One region of the Vreelandella piezotolerans genome, then DNA from elsewhere that is predicted to be linked to it. Evidence: predicted binding sites of a transcription regulator. Region 1 holds the regulator's gene; each other region holds the start of a gene.
The links. Region 1 encodes FliA, which starts transcription of late flagellar genes. Its sites were predicted from a motif close to CTAAAGTTNNNNNNNNNNCNGCCGATA; they were not measured.
Positions count from the first base shown of each region.

Region 2: the regulator FliA is predicted to act here: its motif matches at 3,191-3,217, upstream of fliD (flagellar filament capping protein FliD).
Region 3: the regulator FliA is predicted to act here: its motif matches at 3,765-3,791, upstream of GYM47_RS16650 (flagellin N-terminal helical domain-containing protein).

Region 1 covers NZ_CP048602.1:142,394-149,511, reverse strand. The annotation lists gene GYM47_RS00670 (motility protein A) at 1-632, opposite strand, end outside; gene GYM47_RS00665 (RNA polymerase sigma factor FliA) at 666-1,373, opposite strand; gene GYM47_RS00660 (flagellar protein FlhE) at 1,400-1,792, opposite strand; gene GYM47_RS00655 (hypothetical protein) at 1,908-2,504, opposite strand; gene flhF (flagellar biosynthesis GTPase FlhF) at 2,501-4,696, opposite strand; gene flhA (flagellar biosynthesis protein FlhA) at 4,715-6,796, opposite strand; gene flhB (flagellar biosynthesis protein FlhB) at 6,793-7,118, opposite strand, start outside.
Region 2 covers NZ_CP048602.1:3,311,398-3,318,515, reverse strand. The annotation lists gene GYM47_RS15190 (exopolysaccharide biosynthesis protein) at 1-556, shown strand, start outside; gene GYM47_RS15185 (YqhA family protein) at 664-1,233, shown strand; gene GYM47_RS15180 (serine hydrolase domain-containing protein) at 1,265-2,260, opposite strand; gene GYM47_RS15175 (hypothetical protein) at 2,627-2,947, opposite strand; gene fliD (flagellar filament capping protein FliD) at 3,338-4,693, shown strand; gene fliD (flagellar filament capping protein FliD) at 4,834-6,216, shown strand; gene GYM47_RS15160 (flagellin N-terminal helical domain-containing protein) at 6,351-7,118, shown strand, end outside.
Region 3 covers NZ_CP048602.1:3,629,892-3,637,009, reverse strand. The annotation lists gene ybiO (mechanosensitive channel protein) at 1-2,203, shown strand, start outside; gene GYM47_RS16660 (SDR family oxidoreductase) at 2,259-3,041, opposite strand; gene folK (2-amino-4-hydroxy-6-hydroxymethyldihydropteridine diphosphokinase) at 3,275-3,721, shown strand; gene GYM47_RS16650 (flagellin N-terminal helical domain-containing protein) at 3,836-4,657, shown strand; gene GYM47_RS16645 (BCCT family transporter) at 4,672-6,231, opposite strand; gene GYM47_RS16640 (ABC transporter substrate-binding protein) at 6,643-7,118, shown strand, end outside.

The sequences.
Region 1 (7,118 bases):
CGCTCCAGCTTGACGGCGATGGGCTTGAACACGAGGTTGGCCAGCAAGATACCGTAGAAGGTGGTCAGCAGTGCTACCGCCATGCGGGGGCCGATGACCTGAAGGTCTCCGGCATCCATGACTTCGAGCATGTTGACCAGCCCCACTAACGTGCCGATCATGCCGAAAGCGGGCGCGTAGGTCGCCATGGTGCGAAAAATTTGCGCTTCGGCGTGTTCGCGGGCTTTCAAGCGGGCGATACGCCAGCGCAGCATGTCGAAAATCTCATCCTCTTTGGTATTGGCGATCACAAGTTGAATACCGGTTCGTAGAAACGGGTTGCGGGTGTGCTCGAGCTCCCGTTCGACGGCCCGCACGTCACCTTTGAACCAGAGCCGCGACATGGACACCAGCTCGTTGATGTCGTCCCGCACATAGGTATTCTCACGGCGGAACACCAAGCCCACCAAACGCACCACTCGCAGCACTTCTTTCAACGGATAGCTGATGAAGGTCGCCGCCAGCGTACCGGTGATGACGATGGCCAGTCCCGGCACATTGATAAAACTTTCGGGCGACTCTGCAGTAAAGAACAGCACGCTTACCAGCAGCAACATGCTGGCAAAGATACCGATCAACGTAGATGGGTTCATCAACGGCTCCTCGCCGAGTAGGGTGAGTGGGTATTAGGATTCATCGTGATCGCGTAAACGCGCGCGCAGACGGCTCACCGCCTGACTGTGTAGCTGGGAGACCCGCGATTCGGTGACGCCCAGCACCGCGCCGACCTCTTTAAGGTTCATCTCTTCTTGGTAATAGAGCGCCATCAGCAGCTTTTCACGCTCGGGTAATGCCTCGATGGCCTCGATCAAGGTGTGTCGCTGCTGCTCATCAAGCAATTGGTCAAACGGCCGATGCTGGGCATCGTCACCCGCCGGCTCACCGCCATCGGCGACCAGCTCTTCGAACGGCAGCAGTTGACCACTGTTGGTGTCATTCAACAGCTGCTGGTACTCGCTCAGGGGCATCTCCAGCTCGCGGGCAATTTCACCCTCTTCAGGGGGGCGGCCCAATTGCTGCTCCAAGCGGCGTACCGCATCGTCCACTGCCCGCGCCGAACGACGTACGCTGCGCGGCAGCCAGTCGCGAGTGCGCAGCTCGTCCATCATGGCACCGCGAATCCGCTGGCTGGCGAACGTCGCGAACGTGGCACCCTGGGCAGCATCGAAGCGTCCCAGCGCCTCTAATAGCCCCACCATGCCTGCCTGGATCAGATCATCTAGCTCAATACTTGCGGGCAATCTTACCTGCAGCGTTAAGGCCTGACGTCGCACCAGTGGCATGTATTGGGTCAACAGCTCACTTTGTTTGATCCTGCCTTGTGCTGTATACATCCTCGTGCCTCGCGGCTGAACGGCCTTTACCGATAATTCACTATCACCTGTAGCCCCTGCACCCTCACTGGCCGCTGGCCCGGCGACAGTGCAAACCGAAAGTGCAGCGGCGCATTTGCCAACATGCCTTCCAGCGCAGTGGTACTGCCGCGCATGCCCGACAGTGCCACGCAGCGCTCAGGGTGACACAACCAAGCGTTGACGGGGTGACTCGGTGGGGTGTCGAACCGCCACTGCACGCGCGTTAGCGTCGCTCCTCCCAGCGGGATGCCTGCTGGTGGCGAAATGGCCTGGCTCTGACTGGTGCGGTCGCTCATGGCGACCAACACGCCAGGCACGTCTCGGCTCCAGCTACCCGTTGCCGCCTCGGCGCTAACGACCCACATGATGGTTGCCAGCATCGCTGCGCGGGGGCTCACCCTTTTCACTGTTAACAACTTTACGGCTTTTATCAACGTCTGTCGGGCAAATAGCCTCATACGCGGGCCCTCTATTCGGCGTAGGTCGCTAACGACAGCAAGCCGATCATCTGTCTCAACGTGCAAGCAACAAAAGCTCGATATCCAAATAGTAAGCGGCGGCGTCACGCAAGTTCTCCAGCAGCCCCTGACGCGGCAGGTGCGGTTCATGGAGTGCCAGCAGGCGTCGCGGACCGCCATGCTCTCGCACTTTTCGAAGCACACGGTACATGCTGGCAAAGCCATCGGCATCGCTAGTGACCCATAGCGCCCATCGTGCATGCTCCTTCGCCAGCATGGCCAGCGACGGCGTATCGGCCATGACGACCTGAATCTGCCAATCCTGCGGGTCGCCCGCCCACTGACGCCCCAACGCCGACCACTGCCCCAAACGTCCACGCACTTTATCGACTTGTGCGGCGCCAGTATGCGGTAGCCCTATCACCACCAGCGGCTTTTGAGGGCGCGGTGGCGTCACCGTCGCCGGTTCAGTGGCGGCAGCGACAGTGGGCGCCAGAGCGTCTTGGGTATGCACCGCCGCCTCTTCAGTACTGACCGGCGAGGCAGGAGCGGCGGACGCATGGGTATCTTGTGGTTCGTCCTGTGCGGCTCGCTGCTGACGCTGTAGATCGGCCCATTTGCGCAGGCCCGCCGCTTGATCCTGGCCGCTCATATCAGGTCCTCGCGACTGACGCTACCGAGCTGGCGAATGGCATCGCGTGCCATCAACACGTGCACCAAGGCGTCGAGTAGCGCCGTATCGCGGCGTTTACGCTGACTGCCCAGCAGGCGCAACAGGTCGGCTCGCAACGCTTGCACCGCGTCGTCATCGGCCAGATCCAAGTGACTGGCTACAGCGGCGGCGCCGCTGGCCATGAGCAGGCGTAGCTCGCTGCTCACCTCGCCGCCATCCGCCTCTTTTAGCTGCTGCCAGGCACGCTTGGTCAACGCGGATAGCCCATCACTCTGTAACTGAATGAACAGCAGCGATACAACGTCGCTGCCTAGACGCGCGGGAGTTAGCCAGTAGCGGCGCACGACACGCTTGCTGCTTTCTGGATCGCACACGTCGCCCACCCAAGCCAGCACCGCGTTGCCGGTGGCATCGTGGGCCTCCACGTAGGCTGTCGATAGCTGCATGCGTTGACCACGAAAACGAATGGCAACACGATGGGTGAGCGTACTCTCTTGAAACAGCGTGCGCAGGGTAGGACGCTCGCCCTGGCAGTGTACACGCTGACTGGCGTTGACGGCGCTGACCCAGGTCAAGCGCTGGTCGTTAAGCCATGCCAGCGCGTCGGACTCCGGCAGGGTAGGCAGCAGATGAACGGCGATGTCTGCCGCGCAGCCCGCCAATCGTGGTTGCCACCCAGCAGGTTGGCGATGCTGCAAACGCGTCAGTGCCAACCATGCCCCTTGATCGTCGAGCGCCACGTCCGGCATCGACCAGTCACAGTTGCGCTCGTTGCGCCTGGGCGACCACACGACGCCCATGGCATCGTGGGTCGCTTCCGCGCCAGCCAGCAGCGTGTCTAAACGCTGATCCTGCACCACGCTGGGCAGCGCAGCGATGTCCCAGGCGGCCTCCAAACGGTGAAAATCGGCGACCCGTTGGCGCAGCCGAGTCAGTACCGACGTCAGCCGGCGCCCCTGGCCTAGCACATCTCGCGACCAGCGCGGCAGGCTCGGCGCGCTGGCCGGGCCGCATTGATCCATCGAAGTACTCGAACTGGCCGAGAGCGCTTGGTCGATCAGGCCAGAGGGCGTGGCCACGGCCATGTCTTCCGGCACCTGCTGGCCGTGTGATCCAAACAGTACGCGCATGCCGTGGCGCATTACGATATCCAGAACGGGCGCCAGTCGCCCGGCCTCGTCCTGCTTGGTGATGATGCAGTCGTCGAGCTCGGCCCCTGCGGCCCGCGCTGCCTGACGGTAGCGCAACACCACCTCTTCCAGGGTCTCTGGCTGGCTGGCCGCATTGAGCAATAGCACCAGTCGTACTGTCGACTGTCCGCCCTGCAAGTGCGCAATCTGCTCGATCACGCGCTGATCTCGTTGGCTCATCCCAACGGTATCGATGATGACCCATTGCTTGCCTTGCAGTCGGCCGACCAGCTCGTCGATAGGCTGTTCTGCGTCGAGCGCGTACATCGGCGTATCCAACAGTCGGGCGTAGATGCGTAGCTGCTCGTGGGCACCGATGCGGAAGCTATCAGTGGTCACGAGCGCCACCGGACGAGTGCCATGGCGCATGACGAAACGCGCCGCCAGTTTGGCCGTGGTCGTGGTTTTACCGACCCCAGTAGGCCCTACCAGCGCCACGATGCCGGTTTGATCGAAAAAGCGATCTTCGTGCGCCAGCACCTTCAGCCGCGCTATGAGCTGTTCGCGCAGCCAAGCGCTGGCAGCGTCATGGCCGCCTTCCTGGGTCAATAACTCCTCGGGCAGCGCTTCGAGCACCTCATGGCTGAGTTCGGCGCTAAAGCCCACCCGCACCAGCATGGCTAGCAGATATTCATACGTCGTTTGAGTGCCGCGCGGCGACTCCACCATCGGCTGACGGCGAGAGAGCAGCTCGCGCATGTCCTGCATTTCTCGGAGCAGGCGCTCGCTCATTGCCTCCAGCGGATCTGGCTGTGTCGGCAGTGAGAAAGCCGCAGCGGGCGCCGGGGCGTCTCGCGATACTTCTGAAGGCTCTGCGGGTGACGGATCGAACTGGTCGACCGCGTCGTCGGCCATGGCCAGAATTTCAACGCCGCCTTCGGTGCGGCGATTAGCAACGATCAAGGCATCGTCACCCAGTATTTCGCGCACTTGGCGCATGACATCGCGACTATTGGCTCCGACAAAACGTCTCACGCTCATGGTTCACCTGTTACCAATTTAGCGGCCACCGACCAGGGTGGTCACGCGCAGGGTGCGGTCGTCGGGAATTTCTGCCTGGGACATCACCACCAAGTGGCGCATCCGGCGGCGTAGGAAGCGCGATAGCACCGCGCGCAACGAGTGTTGAACGACCAGCACGGGCGCTTCACCACTGCCTTCGTGCTTCTCGAGCGCCTGCTGTGCCTGATGCATCAACGTATCCGCCAGCCCCGGCTCCATGGCCCCGTTACCGTTCATGGCCTGCATCAATACTTGTTCGAGCTGCGCGTCCAGTCCCATGACGTGCAGGGTCTCCTGGCCAGCAAACCACTGTTGTGTAATCGCGCGACCCAGCGCGATACGCACCAGAGCGGTCAGCTCATTGGGGTCTTTCTGTTGTCCCGCATACTCGGCCAAGGTGTCCAACACCGTGCGCATATCGCGAATCGAGACGTCTTCATCCAGCAGGTTCTGCAAAATTCGCTGCAACACGGTCAGAGAGATCGCTTTGGGCACCACCTCTTCGACCAGCGATTTTTGGTCTTCGCCCAGTTTGTCCAGCAGCTTTTGCACTTCTTGCCGCCCCAGCATCTCGGGAGAGTGACGGTGCAGCAGATGGTTCAGATGGGTGGCGATCACCGTGCTGGCATCCACGACCGTATAGCCGTAGACCTGAGCGTGCTCACGCTGGTTGCCATCGATCCATACCGCAGGCAGTCCAAAGGCTGGGTCTTGCGTTGGCGTGCCTTGTAGCTCACCGGACACTTGGCCGGGGTCGATGGCCAGCCATTTGCCGGGCTGCGCGTCGGCACGGCCGATTTCGGCGCCTTTCATGGAAAGCACGTAGGTATTGGGCGGCAGTTCTAAGTTATCGCGAATGTGTACCACCGGGGGCAAAAAGCCCACCTCCTGGGCGAATTTCTTTCGGACGCTTTTAATGCGCCCCAGCAACTCCCCTTTTTGCCGCGAATCTACCAGCGGGATCAAACGGTGGCCCACTTCCAGACCCAGCGTGTCCACCAGCTGTACGTCTTCCCAACTGGCTTCTGGCGTCTCTTGAAGAGGCGGTGGCGCCGTGGCGATCTCCTCTTTGACCAAGGTCTGCTCTTTGCGACGCATCAGATACCACGCCAAGCCGCCCAGCAGCGCGGTGAAGACCAAGAATACGAAATTGGGCATGCCGGGCACCAGGCCGAGCAACCCCATGACCATCGCCGCTAGAATCATGACCTGAGGATTGACGAACAGCTGGCTGATCATCTGCTGACCAACGTCCTGCTCGGTATTTACCCGAGACACGGTGACGCCTGCAGCCGTCGAGATGACCAGGGCCGGGATCTGAGCCACCAAGCCATCGCCAATCGTCAGCAGCGTATAGGTACGCGCGGCATCGGCAAAGCCCAGATCGTGCTGCATCATGCCAATCAGCAGGCCACCAATAATGTTGACCACCATAATGACCAGACCCGCCACCGCGTCACCACGAACGAATTTACTGGCACCGTCCATGGAGCCGTAGAAGTCGGCTTCCTGGGCTACCTCGGCGCGACGCTTTTTCGCTTCATCTTCGCCAATTAACCCAGCATTCAAGTCGGCGTCGATGGCCATCTGCTTGCCAGGCATGGCGTCGAGCACGAAGCGAGCGCCCACTTCGGCGATACGCCCCGCACCTTTGGTGATGACCATGAAGTTGATGATGACCAAGATGAGGAAGACGACTAGCCCCACTGCAAAATTACCGCCGACGAGGAAGGTGCCGAACGCCTCAATGACCTTGCCCGCCGCATCACCGCCTTCGTGGCCTTCCATCAATACCACGCGGGTGGAGGCCACGTTGAGCGAGAGGCGAAGCAGCGTCGTGAACAGCAGGACGGCCGGAAAAGCGGCGAAGTCCAGCGGCTTTTCGGCAAACATGCTGACCAGCAACACCATGATGGACAACGCAATGTTGAACGTGAACAGCAGATCCAGCGCGAACGGCGGGAGGGGCAGAATCATCATGCCCAGAATCATTAAAATCAGCAGCGGGCCCGCAAGCAGCTTCATGCTCACGTCGTTCATCCAGGGTCGCTGATTGATCAACTGGCTTAAGCCTTTCATGTTTGCGCCTCATTGCCACCGGCACGACGGCCGGGACTGTCCATTTCCGGGGGAACCGGTAAATTATCGGGAGTGGGGGGCACCTCGCCTCCTTGCTGTGCAACGTGCTTCAGGCGATAGGCCCAGGCCATGACCTCGGCCACGGCGGTATACAGTTCGGCAGGCACTTCGGCCTCTAAGTCGACATGATGATACAGGGCACGCGCCAATGGCGCTGCTTCCAATCTCGGAACGCCAGACTCTTCACCTATTTCACGGATACGTGCGGCCACGGCGTCCGCGCCTTTGGCCACCAGCCGAGGGGCCCCCATACGCCCCTCCT
Region 2 (7,118 bases), 780 kb from region 1:
GATCCACACCATGGAACGGATGGAGCGGGAAAACGCGCAGGTTAGCGTGGATGATGTGGTGCATGCGGTGGGGCGGCGCTCGTTTGGGCCGCTGCTGCTGTTGGCAGGCTTGATTACGCTGGCGCCGATCATTGGTGATATCCCCGGAATGCCAACGCTGATGGCCGCCTTGGTGCTGCTCACGTCGGTGCAGCTTTTGATCGGTCGAGCAACGTTTTGGCTACCTGGTTGGTTGCTCAACCGCTCTTTGTCTCGGCATAAATTCGATAAAGGGCTGCACTATATGAAAAAACCGGCCCGCTGGATCGATGGACTGCTGGGCGTGCGCTTGGCGTGGATGACGGGCTATATCGGTATTCGGGTGACGGCCTTCGCTTGCCTGCTGGTGGCGTTAGCGATGCCACCCATGGAGTTCATCCCTTTCAGTGCCAATGGCGCTGGATTGGCACTTTCGCTGTTTGGGCTGGGGCTGGTGGCGAGAGATGGCCTGATGCTCGCACTGGGGTTTTTGCTGACGGGCGTGACGTTTACGGTCGTCTTGATGAATCTTATTTAATACTTACCAAGCGCTGCTTGTGAACTGGCTCCGCTGGTCGACGTGTCAGGCAGAGTCAAGGTACGTTTGTGATGGGCTTGGATACCATAAGGAGCAATGCGTCTACGATGAGTCACTCACCTTCACCTCAGTCGACACCGCCACCCAAACCGCCTCACGAGCAGTCTACTTGGGAGAGGCGTATCGAGACGGCGCTGTGGAATTCGCGCTTTTTGGTCATGCTGGCGGTGGTGCCAAGCCTGCTGGGCTCGCTGATGCTGTTTATCGTCGGTACGTTGGATATTTTCAAGGTAGTGGGGGATGTGCTGCACTACTACTTGGTGGATGACAGCCAAAATATCCATGACACCCTGGTGCCCGACATCATTATCGCGGTGGATATCTATCTGATTGCCATCGTGCTGCTGATATTCGGGCTGGGCGTGTATCGATTGTTCGTCTCGCGTATCGACCAAGCCGAGGTGCGTTACCCCGCCCACCCCTTCAACGTCGCCTCGCTGGATCAGTTGAAAGACAAAATCGCCCGCGTGGTGATTCTGGCCGTGATCATCGAGTTCTTCCGCGCCGTGGTGGACATTCGCTTCGCCACACCGCTGGATGCGATCTACTTGGCACTGTCCGTGCTGGCGCTGGCCGCTGCGCTCTACTTGATGAGTTTGGCGCATAAAGGGGAGTAGTTGGCGAGGGCGTGACGTTTCTTGCGCCGCGCTACCCATCCTCCAATAAATCGACGACCAGCTCATTCAACCGTTGCTGAAATTGACCGCCGGGAGAGGGCGGCGTTGGGTCTGACGTAATCACCACCGTCATGTCGCGCTCAGGAATCACATACAGCGCCTGCCCGCCATATCCTCTCCCGTAAGCAACGTCTTCCCCCGCGAGCGTCGTCATAAACCAGCCAAAACCGTAGCCATCACCTGTCCAAGGCGATTGGCCTCTGGGCGTCCAAGAGTGTTCTACCCAACCCTCTGGCAGCACGCGCTGGCCATCGGTCCTGCCGTCATTACGGTATAGCTCCCCAATCGCAATGAGCGCGCGTGGGGAAAGCTGCATGTCGTTCCCACCAAAATAGATCCCTTGAGGGTCCTGCGGCCAAGGGGGAATCGCAATAACGAGCGGCTCGCCCAACAAGCGCTGCGCAAGTGCAAGCGTGCTTTCGCCGCTGGCCTGAGTCAGCGCTGCCGACAGCAAATGGCTGGTGCCAGTAGAGTAGAGCATTCGACCACCAGGACGGTCGACGAACGGGCGTGTAAGCGCATCGTTGACCCAGTGAGCGCTAGCTACCCAAGCGCCGTAGTTGCTGCCGGAGGTGCGCTCCAACCCAGCCTGCTGGGCCAACAGGTGAGCGACCGTGATGTCGTTGACTCGACGATCGGCGCTGCTCGGCACGCTATCGAGTAGCGCTACGAGGGGCTGATCCACCGATTCGATAATGCCTGATTCGATGGCCGCGCCGGTCACGGCGGCCAATACCGTTTTAGAAAGCGACTTGACGTTGGCAGGCTCCGCGACGCCGGGACCGCCCTGATGATGCTCATGAATGATCGTACCGTCATGTGCCACCACGACGGTGTGTAGACGATCGAGGGTTCGGGCCTGTCGATCGAGTGCTTGCAGCGCCTCCGATGAAGGGGCTGACGCAAGGACCGGCGTAACGGTCAACGCACTTATTGCACACGCCAGCATAAAAGCCGTCGTTTTCATGGCGATACCTGAGAAGAGAGTGGTACGGCTCTGAAAGCCATGCACAGACAAGGTTCCCTCAGCGGAACGCTGAAGGACATTACGCAAACCGATGAAAAGCCTGCTACGCTAAAAGCACCCGTTGAAGGGAAGCAACCCTTTGATTTCCATGAAACGCAAAAGCAAGGAGTGCCATTATGCGTAACATCATCTATATCATCGGTCTGATCGTTGTCGTGCTGTTTATTCTTTCGCTGTTAGGGCTGCGCTAAGCGGTTCTCTCAGATCATAAGCATTAGTACTGAAATATCAGTGCTAACACAGCGCGACATCAGCATCTGCCAACGCCCGCTTCCTCAGCGGGCGTTTTCATATCGCTAATGATGCTCAAGCGCAGTCGGCGGCGCCTTGACCAAACATATCGAACATTAGCTCTCGGCCCAATGGCGTCAATACCAAGCGGTCATAGTCATTGAACATGGCGGCGTCGCTCTTTTCCAAGGTGGTTTGGCAAATCGCCCAGCGCGGGTGCTGCTGGCGAAGCCTATCCAGCTCTTGGCGGGACAGACCTCGCTGTGTCAGTGTGATGGTTTCGAGCACGTGTCCGCTCTCATACAGCATTTCGGCTACGCTGGAGAGACAGTGTCGTAAGCTGCGCTGAATATGGAAGGAGGCAGTCGACGCAGAGGGTAACGCTTCGGCGGGCATGGGGGAGGCTCCTGCATTCGCAGCAAAATGGGTGTGCTGCAGTGCATTATAATGCAGGAGGGGGATTAGACCAAGGTCTATATTTTGTGAGGCTCTCAGCGCTTTCTGAGCGGTACCCATAGCTAACTGTCAAGAAAATGAAGTCTTTAAGGTCTATGGTTGATACAAGTTATCCAATGACTGGCGTGAGATTCTTCATGTTACTTGTTTTTACATATAGAAACTTAAAAGTTCGTCATACTGGTTAAGTAGTGCTGTGCACTGCCGAAAAATATAAGATAAAGAAAACGGTTAATGATGTTAAGAAATGTCGACTGCGCTAGAAAATACGTTGCCTCTTGATTAGGAGTGACTAATAGCGAGTAAAAACGCACCAATAAAGGCTTGATTATGGCTTCTATTACATCGTTAGGTATTGGTTCTGGCTTGGATCTCAATGGCTTACTGACGCAACTGCAGCAGGCGGAACGTTCCAAACTCGAACCCATCCAGGAACAGATCGAAACAGAGCAGGCGCAAATTTCTGCTTATGGGCAGTTGCAAAGCGCGCTCTCTGCTTTTCAGGCGTCGGCTAAAGCATTGAACGAGCAGGACGCTTTTCAAAGTCTAAGTACGAGTGTGGAAGGGGGTGCCGTTGCTGCTGTGAGTAGCAATGATGCCCAGCCAGGCCAGTACGATATCCAAGTCGATCAGCTAGCCACGGCAGGCAGTTTAGTCACGGAGCGTTTAGACGCCCCGGATGTGGCACTCGTCTCTGGTCAACAAACGCTGTCTTTTTCTCTCGCTGATGGTGCCATAGACCCCATTGTGATCGAGGATGGAAGCACGCTCAATGACATGCGGGATGCTATCAACGCACAAAGCGATGGACGTTTGAGTGCTTCGATCATTAATGATGGGGAAGGGTATCGTCTTTCTGTGAATGCAACGGAAACAGGAGCTGCGGCCAGCATTCAAAGTACCAATTTTTCGCAAATTTTAGACGCGAATGTTGCCACTAGCGACACGCAGGTGGTGCAAGCAGGTCAGGATGCGGCGTTCAATGTCAACGGTATTGATATCGTCAGTGCCACCAATCGCATTGAGGATGCTATTCAAGGCGTGACGCTGACCCTATCAGAAGCCAACGCCAGCAGCACTTTGACGGTTTCTCAGGACAGTGAGGCAATTCGTGAGCAGATAACGGCGTTTGTCGATGATTACAACGCGCTGAAAAATACCATTGGCAGCCTGACTGCCTATAATCCGGAAAGCGATAGTGCGGGCGAGCTGAATGGTGACAGCGCCACACGGGCAGTCGAAACTACCTTGCGCCAAGCACTAAGCCGTAGCCTGGGTGGGGATGGCTTCAATATGCTCTCCGATATTGGCATCTCTCTTCAGTTGGATGGAACGTTAGCAATCGATGATGAGCAGCTTGATGGCATCATCGCTAATCAACCCGATCAGTTAATGGACTTCTTTGCAGGCACCTCCAGTGAGAATGGCATGGCAGGACAAATTTCAGCGACGGTCGAGCAGCTCGTCGGGCCAAGCGGACGACTGGAAAACGCTGTGAGCAGCTCGGAGCGTCGGGTTTCGTCGCTAAACGATCGCTTCGCGACAACGGAAAGCCGTATCGACCAAACGGTTGAGCGCTACCGGGCTCAGTTCGCTGCGATGGACAGCATGGTAGGTCAAATGAATCAGACCAGCGCCTACCTGACTCAGCAGCTTGCGACACTAGGCCAGATAGGCCAAAACTAAACTCGAATACGAAGTCATGTTGGCCTAGAGTATCCTCTAGGCCTTTTTTAGCTCTTTGATCCTTGCAAAGCTAAAGTTTTTTCCACCCTGCCGATAATCTACTCAGTCTATAACTTTTAAACGAAAAGGAGCTGAGCCACATGGCGACGATTACCTCTCTTGGCGTTGGTTCAGGTTTGGATTTGAATGGCCTGTTGACTCAGCTTCAAGCGTCTGAGCGGCAGAAGCTAACGCCGCTCACGCAGCAACAGAATACTCAACAAACCAAAATATCGGCGTACGGTCGCCTGCAGTCGGCAATGGATCGTCTGCAAGAGTCGATTACTGCGTTGAACGATGCTTCTACGTTTAAGCAGCAAAAAAGTACGGTGACTGGCGAAGGGGTCAGCGCGACAGCAGGAGAGTCGGCTAACGCTGGACGTTACGATATCAATGTGACACAGCTGGCACGGGCGGGCAGCGTGGCGTCTAACAGCGTCACGATGGATCAAGTCCTGGCTGCCAGCGACACCACTCTAACGTTAGATTTTGGCGCCACCTATACCGACGGCGCGTTCGATCCAAATGCGCCGGCCTTGAGCAGCAAAACGATCAATATTTCTGCGGGCAGCACATTAGCTAGCGTGCGTGATCAAATTAATGCCGATGCAGACGCTGGCGTGACGGCCTCTATCGTGAATGACGGTACAGGCTATCGGCTAGCCTTGAGCTCAAAAGAAACCGGTAAAGAAGCTTCGATTATTGGTTTTTCAGGCCTAGATGGTCTGTCCATGGATACCAGTACACGACGTGCAGGCCAGGATGCCGCTCTGGAAGTGAATGGCATTGCGATTACAAGCAGTGGCAACCGGGTGGAAGGTGCTATCCAAGGCGTAACGCTCGACCTGACAGCGGCTTCACAAATGCCCGTTAGTCTTGTCATTGAGCGCGATGAAGACTCTTTAAAAGAAGCCATTAAGGAGTTTGTCAGCACCTACAACGAAATGAAGTCCACCGTAGGCCGTATGACAGCGTTCAATGGTGAGGGAGAGACATCTGGCGAGCTGCTAGGTGACCGCACCGTACGCACGGTTGAAACACGGCTAAGCCGTGACGTGACCAATCCAGTTGGTACTGGCGACTTTACTCGTTTGGCGCAGTTTGGCATCGCGATCGATGAGCGTGGCCGTCTTCAGATAGATGATACGAAATTGGACGAGGCAATCTCCAACAGCCCTGAAGCTCTCAGCGCTTTTTTTGCAGGTGAGTCATCAGAAGAGGGGTTTGCGGGCAGGTTGAGCGCGACGCTCAAGTCGATTACCGGTGACGATGGTTTGATTCAAACTTCTGTGAACAGCGCAGAGCAGCGAATCGACAATCTCAAGGAACGGAAGGCCAGAATGGAGCTGAGCATCGAGCGCAACATCTCCCGCTATCGTACTCAGTTCGCTCAATTGGATGGCATGATCGCACAGATGAACTCGATGGGCTCCTACCTAGCACAGCAGTTCAGCATGCTGAACGCCATGCAGAATAATAACTAAGCTGGTTACATTGTTTTACAAAAAAAGCGCTTAATTTTTTAAAGATTCTGACTGGCCTGCCGTTAATTAAAATAACGGCGGTTGACCGCCGCAAAGCAGGCCTGATGGCCAGTTAATCTTCAAGGAGCACTTCCATGTCTGTGATCAATACGAACATCACTGCCCTGATCGGTCAGAACAACCTGTCTAACTCCCAGGCCATGCTGTCCAAAGCGCAAGAGCGTCTGTCTTCTGGCCTGCGTATCAACAGCGCTGCCGACGACGCTGCTGGTCAAGCCATCGCTAACCGCATGACCGCCCAAATCACCGGCATGCAGCAGGCTCAGCGTAATACCAATGACGGTATTTCTCTGGCACAAACCATGGAAGGTGGTCTTAACCAAATCAGCGACAACCTGCAGCGTATCCGTGAGCTGGCGGTTCAAGCTGCTAACGATACCAACACCGCAGAAGACCGCGATTCTATTCAGCTTGAAATCGATGAGCGCGTATCTGAGATTACTCGTGTAGCGAATGCAACCAGCTTCAACGGCACCAACCTTCTGAATGATTCAGCTACAACGCTGAATATCCAAGTTGGAGCCAACACTACCGCTGGCGTTGACGAACTGAGCATTGGTTTGGTCGATGCTACCGCAAGTGGGTTGAGTGTTGGTGCTCTGGATGTATCCAGTTTCTCGACCGCACAAACTGCTATTGACTCCGTTGATACGGCTCTGCAATCTATCGATGATAGTCGTGCAACCCTTGGTGCGACTATTAACCGCTTCGAATCAGTGCTTGAGAACCTGACAACTGACGTCACTAACTTGTCAGAAGCTCGTTCACGTATTCAAGATGCCGATTACGCTGTTGAGGTATCCAACCTAACGCGTGCGCAGATCCTACAGCAGGCGGGTACC
Region 3 (7,118 bases), 460 kb from region 1:
AGACGAGCAGGCCCGCCAGGAGCTCATTGAACTGCTGCGTAATCAAGCGTCTGAGTTGCCTGCTGGCGTTGCGGCCGAGCTGTCGCCGGAAGCCGCTGCCGCGGGGGGCAACGTAGCGCCCGAGGACGTCTCACTACCCCGCCAGTTGGCAGAGTTGACCAGCCGTGTAGTAGGTGATGTGGGCGGTCAGATCGAGCAGGCTGCGGCGATCGTCGGCAATATGTTCACCGGCCAAGGCACGGGCAGCAGCTTCGATATGGCGGCCTTCATGAGCGCAGCCATCAACCTGGGCATCGTGATCGTGGCGACCTTCGCCATTTTTATGGTGTTCCGCCGGTTGGCAAAATCATTGTTCACCAAAATCAGCGGCTGGTCACAGCAGGGCACGGGACTGACGCCGGTGCTACGTTTAGTGCTGTGTGTCGCGGTCGCCGCGGTCGTCGATATTCTTTTGATCGCCCTGGCGTACGTTGGCGGTAACTTGGTGGCCACCTTTGCCGTGGGAGAGACCGGTGAACTCTCTACCCGCGCGTCGCTCTTTTTAAATGCCTTCTTGATCATCGAACTGCTCAAAGCCGGTGTACGAATGCTCTTCTCCTCGCGTTACGAGGGTCTTCGCTTATTACCGATTTCAGCTCAAGAAGCCTCGTATTGGAACCGCTGGCTGGCGCGCCTGATTGGCATGGTGGGGTACGGCCTGATGGTCGTCGTGCCGCTGGTCAACTTCTATGTGGCCGCCACCCTGGGACAAGCGGTCGGCACGCTGATCATGCTGCTGGCGTTTATCTATGCGGTGGGCGTGGTGCTCAAAAACCGCGTGCGCCTGCGCGATAATCTAAATCAAATGAGCGCGCGCTCGACGCTGACGGCGAGCCGTGTGTCGCTGCAGCTGTTTGCCCGGACGTGGCACCTGTTTGCATTGATCTACTTCCTGATGGTGTTCGTGCTGACCCTGACCCGTCCAGGCGATGCGCTGCCCTTCGTACTTTACGCGACACTAAAAACCTTGGGGGCCGTGGTCGTAGGCCTGCTGCTCTCTGCGTTTCTGACGCAAACCATTGGCCGTCGTATCCAGCTCTCCGACGATCTGCGCCGCAAACTGCCGCTTTTGGAAGTGCGTTTGAATAGCTACGTGCCCAACGCGCTGCGCGTGCTGCGCACGGTGATCGTCGTCGCGGTAATCATGGTCGTGCTGGACGCCTGGGGAGCCTTTAACCTCGCCGCTTGGTATGCTTCCGAGCGTGGCGCCAACCTAGTGGGTAACCTGATCAGCGTGGCCGTCATTCTGATCGTGGCTCTCGGTGTCTGGCTGGGGCTGGCGAGCCTGATCGAGCACAAGCTCAACCCGGAAACCGGACATGGTGAGCCGTCGGCTCGCGCCAAAACGCTGCTGAGTTTATTCCGTAACGCGCTGGCAATTGCCATGGTGACCATCACCGGCATGATCGTGCTGTCGGAAATCGGCATCAACATCGGGCCGCTGATTGCCGGTGCCGGTGTGCTGGGTCTGGCGATTGGTTTTGGTGCGCAGAAGCTGGTGCAGGATGTGATCACCGGGGTGTTCATTCAGGTAGAGAACGCCATGAACACCGGCGACGTGGTCACCGTGGGCGGCGTGACCGGCACGGCCGAGCGTTTGAGTATCCGCTCGGTGGGCATTCGTGACCTGTCCGGTACCTACCATATCGTACCGTTCTCCAGCGTCGATACCGTCTCCAACTACATGCGTGAGTACGGCAACCATGTGGGCGAGTACGGCATTGGTTACAACGAAAGTATCGACGAGGCGATCGAGCAGCTACAGCTAGCCTTCGAAGATCTTAAAGCCAGCGAAGAGCATGGTCATAAACTGTTGGCGGACATGACCGTGGCGGGTGTCACCGCGCTGGCCGACAGCTCGGTCAATATCCGTGTCGTGATCAAGACCACGCCAGGCGATCAGTGGGCCGTGGGCCGCGCTTACAATCGTTTGGTCAAGCTGCGCTTCGACGCCGCGGGCATCGAGATTCCGTTCCCGCATACCACGCTCTACTTTGGCGAAACCAAAGGGGGCAAGACGCCGCCCGCCAACGTGCGTATTTTGGAGGCGAAAGCCGAGAAAAAACGGACCGAAACGGCGCCCTTGTCAGAGCGCAGCGAAGACGCACTACAGCATAACCCGGAGCATCACAAGCCGGATCATGACGATGTCGATGAGACCTAAGCATTGATATCGTGACCTACGCGAGGCCGCCTCCGGGCGGCCTCTTTGCGTTGGGTCAGCGGTCGCCGGGTTGGTTTTTGGAGTGATGGTTTTTGGGATGATAGTTCTCGGAGTGGCGACCTTCGAGGTTGATCGACTCGCCGCCGTCCACGAACAGGATTTGTCCGGCGACGAAGGCGTTGTCCAGTAGATAGTGCAAGGCTTGTACAAGGTGGGCTGGATCGCCCTGGTGATCCACCGGAATCCCGTCGATGCGCCACTGGATATAGTCGCTGGTGCGTTGAGAGGCGGGTAACACCACTCCCGGCGCAATACCGTTGATGCGCAGGCGTGGAGCAAACTCCAGCGCGGCCATCCGCGTCATCTCGGCCAAACTCTTTTTGGAGAGCAAGTAGGCCGCATACGGGTACTGGTGATAGGCCACCTTGTTATCGATGATGTTGATCACCTGGCCCTGCGCTACCGCATCGGCAAAATGGCGTGTGAGAAGCAGCGGGGTGAACATATTGACCCGAAATTGGGTCTCCAGCATTGCCAGCTCGGTCTTTGCGATGGGCGCGGGCTCGTAGGCCGAGGCGCTATTGAGCAGCACGTTCAAGCCGGGGAAGCGTGTTACCGCCTGTTGTATCAGGCTCTCCAGCGAGTCGCTCAGAAAGTTACAGGGTAGTATCTCGCACTCCCTCCCTTTGCCGCGAATCACCGTGGCGACCTCTTCAGCCTCCCCGCGTGAGCTGTTCACGTGCAGAGCAATATCGAAACCTTTGTCGGCCAAGGCTTCTGCAAAGTGGCGACCAAGCCGTGTGGCGCCGCCGGTGACGAGTGCCGCAGGTGTCGGCATGACGAATCCCTCGCTGTCGATAGGAAGTGAATGGTGGTGGAGCAATAACGAAGACTCTCTGCGTGAGCGCAGCGTTTGTCAATAACTTGTACAGAGCTTGAACAAAATGACCCACGTTCTACTCTGTGAAAACGCAGCCTGCTTGCGTCTATCGGCCTTTGGATGAGTGCATGGCCGTGTGAAAGCGTTTTGACCTCGTTACACCATCATCGGCTTATCTATGGAATGTCGCTATGTCATCAACGTCGTCGCATGCAACAACCGGCAGCATGCACCATGAGTGCGTGATCTCAGTGGGGTCCAATATCGAACCCGAACACCACTTTTCTCAAGCGCTGGAGATTTTGAGCAGCGAGTGCGAGCTGGTGGCCCGCTCGTCCGCCGTCCGTACGTCGCCGGTGGGCTTTCAACATCAGCCCGATTTTCTCAATGCCGCGCTGGTGGTGCGCACTGCGCTGGATCGGGACGCCTTCAAAGCCTATCTGAAAGAGGTCGAGGATCGCTTGGGACGGGTGCGCGGGCCGATCAAATCCGGTCCTCGAACCATGGATCTAGACATCGTGGCGTGGGACGGTGAAATCGTCGACGACGGTTACTTCAAGCATCAGTACGTGCGTGGCCCGGTCGATGCGGTATTGAGCGCCAGCGGGCGCTCCATAAGCGCAGGCCCCGTCTCGTAGCCCTGCCATCGCCAGCATGTGAGGTGTCGTCGATGCTGCAGGCCTCATGTTTTTTGGCCATTGGCCGATAACGATGCTAACGGCGCCTTCGCGCTTACCGTCGAGGTCACTTATGTGATCAGCCTTGCGACCAATATCACGTCGCTACTGGTAATGAACCATTTGCGTACGAGCCAACAAGCGATGCAGACCTCCATGGAGCGTCTGTCGTCTGGGCTGCGTATCAATAGCGCCAAAGACGACCCTGCGGGTCAGGCCATCGCTAATCGCATGGGCGCGCAGATCCGCGGCATGAACCAGGCGATCCGTAATACCAATGACGGAATTTCCATGGTGCAAACTGCCGAAGGTTCGCTGAACCTGATCAACGACAGCCTGCAGCGTATTCGCGAGTTGAGCGTTCAGGCGCTCAATGGCACCAATTCGTCAGACGATCTTGCCTCTATTCAGTTGGAAATCGACCAGCGCCTGGAGGAGATCGATCGCGTCGCTGGGCAGAGTAATTTTAACGGCATCAGGCTGGTCGAGAGCGATAAAACCCTCAACATTCAGGTGGGCGCCAACGCCGGAGATGTGATTGGCGTGCGCTTTTCGGGAATGGGGCGCCAGGCCTTGGGCATGGACGGTTTCAGCGTATTGGACGATGGCTCGGCCACGCCCAACCCGATGGATGTCGTGGATGAGGCCATGAAGCAGGTCGATCGTCAGCGTAGTTATTTTGGCGCGGTACAGAACCGTTTCGAGAGCGTCATCGACGGCCTCAATACCAACATCATCACCACCTCCGCCGCCCAGTCGCGTATCCAAGACGCCGACTACGCGCAAGAAGTCTCCAATCTGATTCGTGCCCAACTGCTACAACAGGTGGGTATCGCCATGCTGACCCGGGTCAACCAGCAGCCACAGCTGATTCTGCGGCTGCTGGAGGGGCTATAACGACGAGCCGCCGATCAGCGTTCGTCGATGATGCCCTGTTCCCGTGCCATGGCATAAGCCGCCTGCGGCCCGTTCCATAACGAAGGCAGCAGTATCAGCGACACCGGGATCGCGGTGATCACGATGAACTGCTGCAGCGCGCTGATTTGCCCTGCGCCCATGTACAGCAGCACGGCCGCCATCAGCGCCATGGCAATGCCCCAGAAAGCGCGCATGTAGGGACTGGGGGCATCGTGTCCCGCACCGACGACGGCAATGGCATAGCTCATCGAATCGCCGGTAGTGGCCACGAAAATCGTCGTTAGCAGCAGAATCGCCAGCGCCATCCAGGTGCCGCCGGGCAGCGCCTGGGCCACCGTGAGCGTCGCCACGTCGAATTGGAAGTTGTTGAGCGCTTCGCTGAGGTCGATCACACCGGTGAGCTGGTAATAGATGCCCGAACCGCCCAGCAGCGTAAACCACACGGTGGTGGCAATCGGGGCGAGCACCGCCACGGCCACGATCATCTCGCGAATGCTGCGGCCCCGTGAAATGCGCGCCACGAAGATCGCCATCAGCGGCGCATAGCCAATGAACCAGGCAAAGAAGAACACCGTCCACCACTGCATCCACCACGCCGGGGCGGTTTCAGCGGTCATCGTCGCCATGGTGAAAAACTCGCTGATATAGGCCCCCATACTGGACAGATAGGTATTGACCAAAAACAGCGTGGGGCCGAATACGATGATGACGGCGCCGATGGCCAGCGCCAGCAGCACGTTGAAACGGCTCAACAGCTGAATGCCCTTGTGGACGCCGCTCATGGAAGAGAGCACATAGATAACGCCCAATACGCCTAGGATGATGAGCTGGCCCGTGTAGCCCTCCGGCAGACCAAACAACTCATGCAAGCCAAAGCTCACCTGCGTGGCCAAAAAGCCGATGGGGCCGACCGTGCCCGCCACCAGAGCAATCACACAGCAGGCATCCACGATGCTGCCCAGCGGGCCACGCATCAAGCGCTCGCCCAACACCGGGTAGAGCAGCGTGCGCGGCTGAAGCGGCTGGCCTTTTACGTAGTGCGCATGGGCCAGCACCACGGCGGTGAGCGAGCCCAGCACGGCCCAGGCCATGAAGCCCCAGTGCATGAACGATTGACCCAACGCACCGGCAACGGCGTTGGCGGTGCCCGGTTCGGTATCGAACGCAGGCGGTGTCACGACGAAGTGATACACCGGCTCGCCTGCGGCAAAAAACACGCCGCCACCGGCTAGCAGGGTACACAGAATGATCGAAAGCCACTTGAACGTGCTCATTTCGGGTGCATCGAGGTTACCAATCTTGGCTTTCGCCGCGGGCGTCAACGCCACGCCCATCGCAATGAAAAACGTCAGTAACAGCAGGAGTTGGAAATAGCTGCCCAGGACGAGGGCCGTCCAGGCGAAGCCTGCGCTAATCGAGCTGGCGACTCGTTCGATGTCATAAAACGAGAGCCCAAGAAACGCCACGATAAAGCCGATGCTGAGCAGCAGCACGATAGGATCGCCGAGGGAGAAACGCGAAGACCCCTCGGCGTGTCGAGGAGGTTGGTTCATGATGAACACCTATGGATGGGAGTGGCAGGGAGAAATGCGGAAGCAGAACCACGAGTTTAACAAACCGCTGCGTGAGCCGACTTAACGGCCCAGGAGCATTGGATGCGATACCCGTCGTCGCCGCCCGTTTTCAGGACAAATTTTCAGGACAAAAAAAAGCGCCATTCAATGAATGGCGCGAGGACAGGAAACTGAGCACAGTGTACCGATGAATTAGACCAAAGTCTAACGATTAGAGCGGAAATGTTTAAAAATGGTGCGTGCCGCAAAGTGATTGCACCATTTTGAACGTTTACGGAGCGCCTTCCGCTATCGGCAGCCCTATAACGCTATGAAAAAATAGTAAAAATCGAAAAATGGCAGTATTGCTGCAACGGGCAGGGCATCATTGTATACAAGGTGCCTCAAGCCATGACACAACGCCCTGGTTCTGCTTCACCCCGCTCAATCTCCAGCACGATCTCCAGCACGCTAGGCGGCTTAGCGCTATCGCTGCTGCCGATGGGCGCTCTGGCAGACATGACCCCTATCCGTTTCCAGCTCGACTGGCGATTCGAAGGCCCCGCTGCACCGTTCTTGATGGCGGCTGAAAAGGGCTATTTCGCCGAAGAAGGCCTGGACGTGCAGATCGATTCCGGCAGCGGCTCGGCAGGTGCGGTGAATCGGGTGGCGTCAGGCGCCTACGAAATGGGCTTTGGCGACCTGAACGCGTTGATCGAGTTCCTGGCCGAAAATCCCGAAGGCCCTGGCATCCAGGGGGTCTACATCGTCTATGACGGCACGCCAGCGGCGGTATTTGCCCGCAAAGAGAGCGGCATTGAAAGCCCCGCCGATCTTGCAGGCAAAACCATTGCCGCGCCCGCCTTCGATACCGGCTACCGCGCCTG